Regions from separate parts of the Acidovorax sp. JHL-9 genome, predicted to be linked through region 3. Evidence: predicted binding sites of a transcription regulator. Region 3 holds the regulator's gene; each other region holds the start of a gene.

Region 1 (3,277 bases), on a different contig from region 3:
CCGATCGGCACACCATTCCACAGCAACAGATCCAGCACCAGGTTGTGGCTGTGCTCGAACATGGCCCCAACGCTGGGGTGGTCCAGCGCCACACGCTGCTGCGCGGCACCCACCTGCTGCCAGCCGTAGCCCCACATTGGCTCGCGCCCAATGGCATCGAGCATGGACCGCCAGAAAGGCAGCCGCGCACCGGCTTGCATCTGGTCGTCTATCGAACGCCCGGTGGACAGCAGCAGCGCATCGCCGACCGCTGGCCACAGCAGCACACCTGCGGCAAACGCCGCGCCCAGCAGCAGCAGCTGCCCGCGAGTGATGCGCAGACACGCGCGCGCCCGCATCGCCAAGCCCCAACCGAGCAGCAGTCCGATTTGTAGCCAGCCGGTGCGCGACTGCGTCATCACCATGCCTAGCAACAGAAATCCGGCCCCCAGCCAAAATGCAGCGCCACTCACCTTTTGGTGCTGGTGCAGCCACAACAGGCCGCACAGGCCTAAAAAGCTCAATGTGCACAAGTGGTTGGGCTGCGCCACGTTGCCGAAGGGTCGCCCGCCGGGCGGGAGTTCTGCGCCATAGATACCCAGGTTGAGCGCACCCGTCCACTGCACCAATCCAATACCGATCGACAGCAGCGCGGCGAAGAACCAGGCCACGGTCAGTGCGTTTACACCGTCGCTGCGGCCGGCCGGTGTGGCCAGCAAACCACCCGCCACCACTGCCGCCAGCCACAACCCTATATAAAAGGCCGCCATCAATGCATCGCCGGAAAAAAGCAGCTTCCCGGTGACAAGTTGTATCCCCAGCACGGCGCTGCACAAGGCGGCAATGCCCGAAAGCAACCATGAAATGCGGCGGCCAGCGACGGCACCGGCCACCACAGCGGGCAAGAGCGCCAGCAGACCGGCGATTGCCAATGCGTCGCCCCAGGCGGAAGACCAGGGCGCATAGTGGTTAGGCACCAGCCAAGCGCACGCCATGAGCATTAAAGGTAGAAAAACCTTCATGTCAAGTTTGTTAACTTCATATCCATCAGATTGTGCGAGGAAAGAATCAGATTTCAATTAATTTTCTCTCTGAATGTCAAATTGAAAGGTTCTTCACCTACTTTTGTTGGTGCGAAGAATTGAATCCCGTTAAAAACCCTGAGTGGTACAGGGTTTAGGCGGGTCTGCCATCGCCTTTTTGTTGGAGGAGATCAAAACGCTCAGACGACAGACCCAACTAAAAAGCCCTGACAGTCTCCCGTCAGGGCTTTTTTGTGATGGCATCCGAAGCTCGTTCGGTACGCCTCAAACTCTACTTTCACTGCTACCCAAGGCACTTATTTCCTTGGCAGCAGTTCGGTAAATCGTTAGGGAGTAATAGTGGCGCGGCAAGTTGCAGGCAAAAACTTCGTAATTACAGAAATATCAGTGCTGCTGGCACCGCAACCCCACTGGCCGACTGCCGTTGGAATATTTGCAGTGGTCAATTTGGCTCCTGTAGCATTCTGCGGCTGAAGCAGAACAATTTTACCCGTAGCATTTGGGTCAATACCATCAGCGATGGTGACTTTAATCAACCCATTTGCGTCGGTGTGGATTGCGGAAACATATTTGCTCGTTGCCGACGCACTTTCGCAGCCCCAAGCGTCCGCGGCTGGAGCGGTGGAAGCAGTCAATGCCTGGTATGCCTCGGTAACTCCGGTGCGGCAAGAGGATGCAGCCAGAATCACTTCAGACATTTTGGCGCGCTTGGTGTAGTCCTGATAAGCAGGGAGAGCCACGGCAGCCAGAATACCGATGATCGCAACCACGATCATCAATTCGATCAGGGTAAAACCCTTTTGCATGGAACGCTTCATAAATTTCTCCTCGGAGTCAATTGCAAATGAAAACCTGCAGAAGAATTCTTCAGGTTCGTGCAGATATAAGCAGTATCCGTGCCACACTGGAGAGTGCAACAAGGCGTATCTGAGTGCTTTCGGTGGGCTGATAAAAATATGAATGCGCAGGGGCGCCGGCAATGTCGCACCCGGCGGGAGACATTTTTGTCTGCCATGTGTGTCACGAAATGCAAGATCGGCTTACATATCGTGTGCTGCGCCTGCTGGCAACTGGCGTTCGCACCTCAAACTCTTGCCCCGTCTGTAGCCACGAAATGTCATGCGGGGCACGGCCGCCGGGCTGCGCAATGGCGTCGAAGTGGCGGAGTTCTTCGACGATCAGTTGCGTCTCGGACGGCTTGGTGTGCGTGATGTAGAGGGGGCACGGTTTGCCGGTTTGCAGTTGCGCCAGGGTGTGGGGTGCCAGGTGCAGGCTGCGCTGGGCAATGGCGCCCGAGCAGCCCAACTCGCGAACTTTCAGGCCACCGCCTTACTCTGGGTTGTGATGCGCTCAACCGCCCGGTCTGCATTCCAAGCGAATAGGGGCGCAGGGATGGCAAGCCAGCCACACGCCCGAAGCATCACGCCAGCTCGAACTGCATTTCCGTGCCTGCGAGTGTGATCCGGTCGCCGTGCTTGAGGGGCAGGGGGGTAGCGCCGATGGCGGCACCGTTGACCAGGGGCATGTCGGGGCCTTCGACATGCGCCAGCACATGGCCCTGGTGGCGCTTGGTGATGGAGGCCACGGCCACGCCGGGCTTGCCGATGGTGGTGACCACTTTCTGCAGGATCACCTCGCGCCCGGCCGCCGCGCCCGACATCACCCGGATGATCGCCGCAGGCTGCTTGGCTGCAGGCGGAGTGGGCGCTGTTGCAGCGCGGGAGGCTGCCGCAAGCGGTGGCACCATGCCTGGCTTGAAGAGCATGGTTTTTTCGAAATTTTCGCCCTCGGCCTCCTGGAGGAAGCGGATCTTGTATTTGCCGACTTCAATGACGTCACCGTTGCGCAGTTCCTGGCGCTTGACGGACTTGGCGTTGACATAGGTGCCGTTGGTGCTGCCCAGGTCTTCAATTTCCACGCCGCCATCGGCCATGTGGATGACGGCGTGCTCGCCGCTGACGGCCAGGTTGTCGATCACGATATCGTTGTAGGGGCGCCGACCCAGCGTGGTCCGCTCCTTGGTCAATTCGACGTCCTTGATGACGACGCTGTCGATCGAAACGATCATTCTGGGCATGATCCACTCCTGCGGTGTTGGGGTATTGGGGGGTTGAGCGGCATCATGCGGTCCTGATCAACCGGGACATGAAACCTCGTTTTTTGCCGCCTGCCGCCATGTGCACGAGCAGCACGCTGATGTTGTCGCGCCCTCCATGGGCATTGGCGGTGTCGATGAGCAGCGTGGCTTTTTCTTC
Region 2 (3,277 bases), on a different contig from region 3:
AATTGCGCGGGCAGCCGCTCACGGCAAACTTGACCTTGTGCGGCGCGTACATGCGCCACATGGCGCGCTCCAGGTCCTTGCCCATCTGGGTGCTGTCCTGCGTGCCCATGCGGCACCATTCGCTGCCCACACAGGTCTTCACCGTGCGCAGGGCCTTGGCGTAGGCGTGGCCGCTGGGCATGCCGATGTCCTTCCACACGGCCTGCAGGTCTTCCTTCTTCACGCCCAAGAGGTCGATGCGCTGGCCGCCCGTCACCTTGACGGTGGGGATGTTGTACTTGTCCACCGCATCGGCAATGCGGCGCAGCTCGTCGGCCGTGGTTTCGCCGCCCCACATGCGCGGGATCACGCTGTAGGTGCCATCCTTCTGGATGTTGGCGTGGCTGCGCTCGTTGATGGCGCGGCTTTGTGGGTCGTCCCGGGCGTCCTTGGGCCAGGTGCTGATGAGGTAGTAGTTGACGGCCGGGCGGCAGGTGGCGCAGCCGTTGGGTGTCTTCCACTCCATGAAGTGAAAAACGTCGGCAATCGAGAGCAGCTTGTTGGCGCGGATCGCCTCGCGCACCGCCTGGTGGCCGTGGTCGGTGCAGCCGCAGATCGCCTTGGTCCTGGGCGTGGCGCTGTAGTCGCCGCCCGCGGTGAACATGATGATCTGCTCGACCAGGCCGGTGCACGAGCCGCACGATGCGCTGGCCTTGGTGTGCTTGCGCACTTCATCGAGCGTGAACAGGCCCTTGTCCTTGATGGCCTTGCAGATGGCGCCCTTGGTCACGCCGTTGCAGCCGCAGACCTCGTCGCTGTCGGCCATGGCGGCGGCCTTGTTCTGGCCCTGGTGGCCTGCGTCGCCGATGTTGCTTTCGCCAAACATCAGCTTGTCGCGGATGTCGTTCACCGTGCGGCCGTCGCGCAGCAGCTTGAAGTACCAGCTGCCGTCCACCGTGTCGCCGTACAGGCAGGCGCCCACGAGCTTGTCGTCCTTGAGCACCAGCTTCTTGTACACGCCGCCAAAGGGGTCGCTCATCACGATCTCTTCGGTGTTCTCGCCGCCCTGGAAGTCGCCCGCTGAAAACAGGTCGATGCCCGTGACCTTGAGCTTGGTGGAGGTGAGCGAGCCCTGGTAGCGGCCAATGCCGAACTCGGCCAGGTGGTTGGCCAGCACCTTGCCCTGCTCGAACAGCGGGGCCACCAGGCCATAGGCAATGCCCCGGTGCGCTGCGCATTCGCCCACGGCGTAGATGCGCGCGTCGGTGGTGGTCTGCAGCGTGTCGCTCACCACGATGCCCCGGTTCACATGCAGGCGCATCTTTTCGGCGAGCTGCGTGTTGGGGCGGATGCCCACGGCCATCACCACCAGGTCGGCGGGCACCTCGGTGCCGTCCTTGAACCTGACGCTGGCCACGCGGCCTTCGGCGTTGCCCACCAGCTCCTGCGTCTGCGCCTTCATCAGAAACTGCATGCCGCGCTCGGCCAGCGACTTCTGCAGCATCTTGCCGGCCACGTCGTCGAGCTGGCGCTCCATCAGCCAGTCGCCCACATGCACCACCGTCACCTGCATGCCGCGCTTCATGAGGCCGTTGGCGGCCTCCAGCCCCAGCAGGCCGCCGCCGATGACGACGGCGTGCTGGTAGGTGGCTGCGGCATCGATCATGGCCTGCGTGTCGGCAATGTCGCGGTAGGCCAGCACACCCTTGAGGTCCTTGCCGGGGATGGGCAGGATGAACGGGTTGGAGCCCGTGGCCATGATCAGGCGGTCGTATTCGGCGGTGATGGTTTCGCCCGCGGCGTTGGTGGCGCGCACGGTGCGGTGCACGCGGTCCACGTCGGTCACGGTAAAGCCGGTGTGCAGCGTGATGTGGTTGTCCTGGTACCAAGCCCAGTCGTTGAGGATGATCTCGTCGATGGTCTGTTCGCCCGCGAGCACGGGAGACAGCAGGATGCGGTTGTAGTTGGGGTGCGGTTCGGCACCGAACACCGTGATGTCGTAGAGGTCGGGCGCAATCTTCAGCAGCTCTTCGAGCGAGCGGACGCCGGCCATGCCATTTCCCACCATCACCAGCCTGGATTTTTTCATCGTGACCCCCGTAGGCGTTTCGGAAAAACAAAAAGGCGTCCGCGCGGTGCACCGGCTTTGCAGCCAGCGCTCCCGCAGGGACGCCATCGTCTTCGTCAGCCCGATCCGCCATTGCACCGGGCTCAACAGGTGGCCTACCTCGGCCACGCCCAGGGTTATGCAAGGCCTGTGCCAGCGATGATGAAAAGGGGTGGTTTAAGTGAAACCGTGCTGCAGCGCTTGTTTGGAAAGCGTTTGCAGCTATCAAGTTAAAAGCAAGGTCAGAGCCGGGGTCGATATCGGTGCAAGGCCTGCGTGGCGGCCGTGCCAGCTTGGTGCATGGGCACTCCACGGGGGATTCCCCGTCGGGTGGACGCGAAAGCGCCCCCCTTCAGGAGCCGGGCGTTGCCGTGCCGCCCGCGGTGTCGTCGCTCCAGCCACCCCCCAGCACCTTGTACAGCGTGATCCGGTTGGCCTGCTCCGCCAGTGCCAGCGCGATCAGCGTCTGCTGCGCGCTGTAGAGCGAGCGCTGGGCGTCCAGTACAGGCAGGTAGCTGTCTGCGCCCAGGCGGTAGCGGGCTTCGGACAGCTGCAGTGCCTTCAGCGTGGCGGCCTGCAGCGATTGCTGGGCCTGCAGGCGCTCGGCCAGCGTGGCGCGGTCGGCCAGGGCATCGGCCACTTCGCGGAACGCGGTCTGCACGGCCTTTTCGTACTGGGCAACGGCGGTCTCGCGCGCGGTTTCTGCGATCTGCAGGTTGGCGCGGTTGCGGCCCGCATCAAAGAGGGGCAGGCGGATCTGCGGCGCAAAGCTCCAGGTGCCGTTGCCGCCGTCGAACAGGCCCGAGAGCGCATTGCTGGCGGTGCCCGCCGACGCCGTGAGCGTGATGCTGGGGAAGAACGCGGCCCGCGCCGCGCCAATGCTGGCGTAGGCGCCGCGCAGCGTGTATTCGGCCGCGCGCACGTCGGGGCGGTTCAGCAGCACCGATGAGGGCAGGCCGGCCGGCACGGCCAGCAGGGCGGCGGCGGGTGCGGCGCGGGTGGCTGCGGGCTCTGTGGATGCCGATGCGGCCGTGTCCACCCCCTCGGGCAGCAGTGCGGCGGGCACGGGCGCGCCCACCAGCAGGGCCAGCGCATTGCGGTCGCGCGCCACCTGGCTGGTGAAGGCGGCCACGTCGGTGCGGGCCGCGTCCACGGTGGTCTGGGCTTGCGCCAGCGTGAGGCCCGAGGCTG
Region 3 (3,277 bases):
TGCTGCAGGAGTTGCGCGTGGACCATCTGCGTGAATCGCCGGCCCTGGCCCTGTCGGGTGGCGAGCGCCGCCGCGTCGAGATCGCCCGCGCCCTGGCCACCCAGCCGCGCTTCATTCTGCTCGACGAGCCCTTCGCCGGCATCGACCCGATTGCCGTGATCGAGATCCAGCGCATCATCGGTTTCCTGAAGGCGCGCGGCATTGGCGTGCTGATCACCGACCACAACGTGCGCGAGACGCTGGGCATCTGCGACCACGCCTTCATCATCAGCGATGGCCGCGTTCTGGCCCAGGGCACGCCGTCCGAAATCGTGGACAACGCCGAGGTGCGCCGCGTCTATCTCGGCGAGCACTTCCGGATGTGAGCATGGCCCCCACGCTTCCTCACTTCGTGTGGTCGCTGCCCCCCAGGGGGCCCCAGACCGCCTTCGGGCGGCCGGGCGACGGGCGGATGGCTGCCCTTGTGTTGGCCGTTGCATGAAGCCCGGCCTTTCGCTGCGCGTTTCGCAGCACCTGTCGCTCACGCCGCAGTTGCAGCAATCGATCCGGCTGTTGCAGCTGTCGACGCTGGAGCTGTCGCAGGAAGTCGAGCAGATGCTCGACGAGAACCCTTTTCTGGAGCGCACGGCCGATGAAGCGCCGCGCGAGGAGTTTGGCCTGGAAACCGCCGACATGCCCGCGCAGGCCGATGACTACAGCGCGGACGATGCGCTGTTTTCAGGAGCTTCCAGCGCAGGCAGCACAAGCGCTGAAGGCCAAAATGATGTTGAAATGGCCAGCGCCGGTGCGGACGAGCCCGACTGGAGCGGCGACGGCACGGTGGACATGGCGCCCAATGACGCCGAGTGGGGTGGCGATGCGCCGGCCCGCAACCGCAACGATGCCGAAGGCGACGAGGCCGACGCCACCGAGCTGGCCCGCTCGCACGAATCACTGACGGCCTTCTTGCACCGCCAGGCGCTGGCACTGCGCCTGTCCGAGGTGGACCGCGCCGCGCTGCGCTTTCTCATCGAATCGCTCAACGACGACGGCTATCTCGAAGAACCGCTCGAAGCGCTGGCCATCGGCCTGGCCGGGCCGGACGACCTGGAGCAGATCGAAGAACTGGTGCACCGTTTCACCGTGGCCCAGCGCCTGCTGCAAAGCCTGGATCCCGTGGGCGTGGGCGCGCGTGGCCTGGCCGAGTGCCTGACCTTGCAGCTCAAGGCCCTGGCCGCCGACGAAGACAGCGAGATCGATCCTGGTACCGTGCAGACCGCGTTGCGCGTGTGCCAGCAGCCGCTGGAGATGCTGGCCCGCCGTGACATCCGCCGCCTGACGCAGTTGTGCGGCGATGGCGAAGAGCGCACGCGCGCCGCCATGGCGCTGATCGCCCGCCTGGAGCCGCGCCCCGGCCGCCGGTTTGCCGATGTGGAGCGCAACATCATCGTGCCCGACGTCATCGTGCGCAAAGCCGGGCGCGCCAACGGGCGTGACGGCCAGCACAACTTCATCGTGCAGCTCAACCCCGACGTGATGCCGCGCCTGCGCGTGCACGACATCTATGCCGGTGCGCTGCGCGGCCACAAGGGGGGCGAGGGCCACCAGGGCATGCAGCAGCGCCTGCAGGAGGCGCGCTGGTTCATCAAGAACATCCAGCAGCGCTTCGACACCATCCTGCGCGTCTCGCGCGCCATCGTCGAGCGGCAGAAGAACTTCTTCACCCACGGCGAGCTGGCCATGCGCCCCCTGGTGCTGCGCGACATCGCCGACGAGCTGGGACTGCACGAGTCCACCATCAGCCGCGTGACCACGGCCAAGTACATGGCCACGCCGATCGGCACCTACGAGCTCAAGTATTTCTTTGGCTCGGGCCTGGGCACCGAAACCGGCGGCAATGCATCGAGCACCGCCGTGCGCGCGCTGATCAAGCAGTTCGTGTCGGCGGAGAACCCGGCCAAGCCGCTGTCCGACAGCCAGATCGCCGAGATGCTCAAGGAGCAGGGCATCGAATGCGCGCGCCGCACCGTGGCCAAGTACCGCGAGGCGCTCAAGATCGCGCCGGCCAATCTGCGCAAGGCGCTGTAGCCTTTTGGGGGGGCGCGTGCCTGCTGCAGCGTGCCCTGTTTGCTGTTTTTTCTCCCGTCACCCCGCTTACCACGCCATGGCCCGCATCGTCTTCGACCTCCCCGCGCATTTCGGCTTTGCCACCGAGCTGCAGATCTACATCAGCCACGTCAACCAGGGCGGGCACCTCGACAACGCGCAGCTGCTGAGCCTGGTGTCCGAGGCGCGTGTGCGCTTCTTCCAGTCGCTGGGTTTCCCCGAGGCCGATGTGGGGGGCCTGTCGATCGTGGTGGGTGACATCGTGGCGCAGTACCGGTCGGAAGGATTCCATGGCGAAACCATGCGCGTCGAGATGACCCCCGTGGACTTCAACCGCTATGGTTTCGATCTGGTCTTTCGCATGACCGAGAAGTCGCAGGGCCGCGAAGTGGCGCGCGGCAAGACCGGCATCGTTTTCATCGGCAAGGCCGATCGCAAGGTGGCGGTTATCCCTGAATCCATCCGCCAGCTGCTGCTGGCCCGCGCGGGTGAGCCCGGTTCCCCCGTACTGCCCGAGCGCGTATCCTCCCCATCGACATGAACCAACTCCAACTTTTCCTGCCCTGCGCCGCCGGCGTCGAGGGCTACCTGGCCGATGAGGTGCATGGCATTACCGGCCTCACGGGGCAAGACCTGCTGGTGGGCCGGGGCGGCGTGCTGCTGCGCGCTTCGTGGCGCGATGCGCTGCTGCTCAACCTGCACAGCCGCCTGGCCCAGCGCGTGCTGGTGCAGCTGGCGCACCGGCCCTACCGTTCCGAGAACGACCTCTATGGCATGGCCAGCGACGTGGCCTGGGAGATCTGGTTCACCACGCGCCAGACCTTCAAGGTCGAGGTGACGGCCCAGCACAGCCCGCTGCAAAGCCTCAATTTCGCGGGGCTCAAGGTCAAGGATGCCGTGGCCGACCGCTTTCGCCACAAGAGCGGCGTGCGCCCCGACGTGAACACCCAGTGGCCCGACGTGCGCATTCACCTGCACCTGACCACCGACGAGGCCACGCTCTACATCGACACCTCGGGCGAGCCGCTGTTCAAGCGCGGCTGGCGCGAGGACAAGGGCGACGCCCCGCTCAAGGAAACCCTGGCCGCCGCCATGATCGCCGCCAGCGGCTGGGACCCGCTGGGCGACAACCCCCAGCCCCTGTACGACCCCTGCTGCGGCAGCGGCACCATCGTGGTCGAGGCGGCCCAGA

The links. Region 3 encodes sigma-54, which starts transcription at its own class of promoters, with help from an activator protein. Its sites were predicted from a motif close to TGGCANGNAANCTGCTTT; they were not measured.
Region 1: a site for sigma-54 is predicted at 1,907-1,924, ahead of K225_RS21575 (pilin). Genes of this name have one in related genera too.
Region 2: a site for sigma-54 is predicted at 2,225-2,242, ahead of nirB (nitrite reductase large subunit NirB). Genes of this name have one in related genera too.

The regions. Positions count from the first base shown of each region.
Region 1 is NZ_AUEX01000005.1:83,179-86,455, reverse strand. Features, by position in the region: gene K225_RS0105710 (PglL family O-oligosaccharyltransferase) at 1-911, opposite strand, end outside; gene K225_RS21575 (pilin) at 1,349-1,840, opposite strand; gene K225_RS0105695 (FHA domain-containing protein) at 2,443-3,099, opposite strand; gene K225_RS0105690 (Stp1/IreP family PP2C-type Ser/Thr phosphatase) at 3,143-3,277, opposite strand, start outside.
Region 2 is NZ_AUEX01000027.1:34,538-37,814, forward strand. Features, by position in the region: gene nirB (nitrite reductase large subunit NirB) at 1-2,068, opposite strand, end outside; gene K225_RS0115545 (efflux transporter outer membrane subunit) at 2,439-3,277, opposite strand, start outside.
Region 3 is NZ_AUEX01000004.1:209,810-213,086, reverse strand. Features, by position in the region: gene lptB (LPS export ABC transporter ATP-binding protein) at 1-365, shown strand, start outside; gene K225_RS0105125 (RNA polymerase factor sigma-54) at 478-2,067, shown strand; gene K225_RS0105120 (thioesterase family protein) at 2,144-2,626, shown strand; gene K225_RS0105115 (class I SAM-dependent RNA methyltransferase) at 2,623-3,277, shown strand, end outside.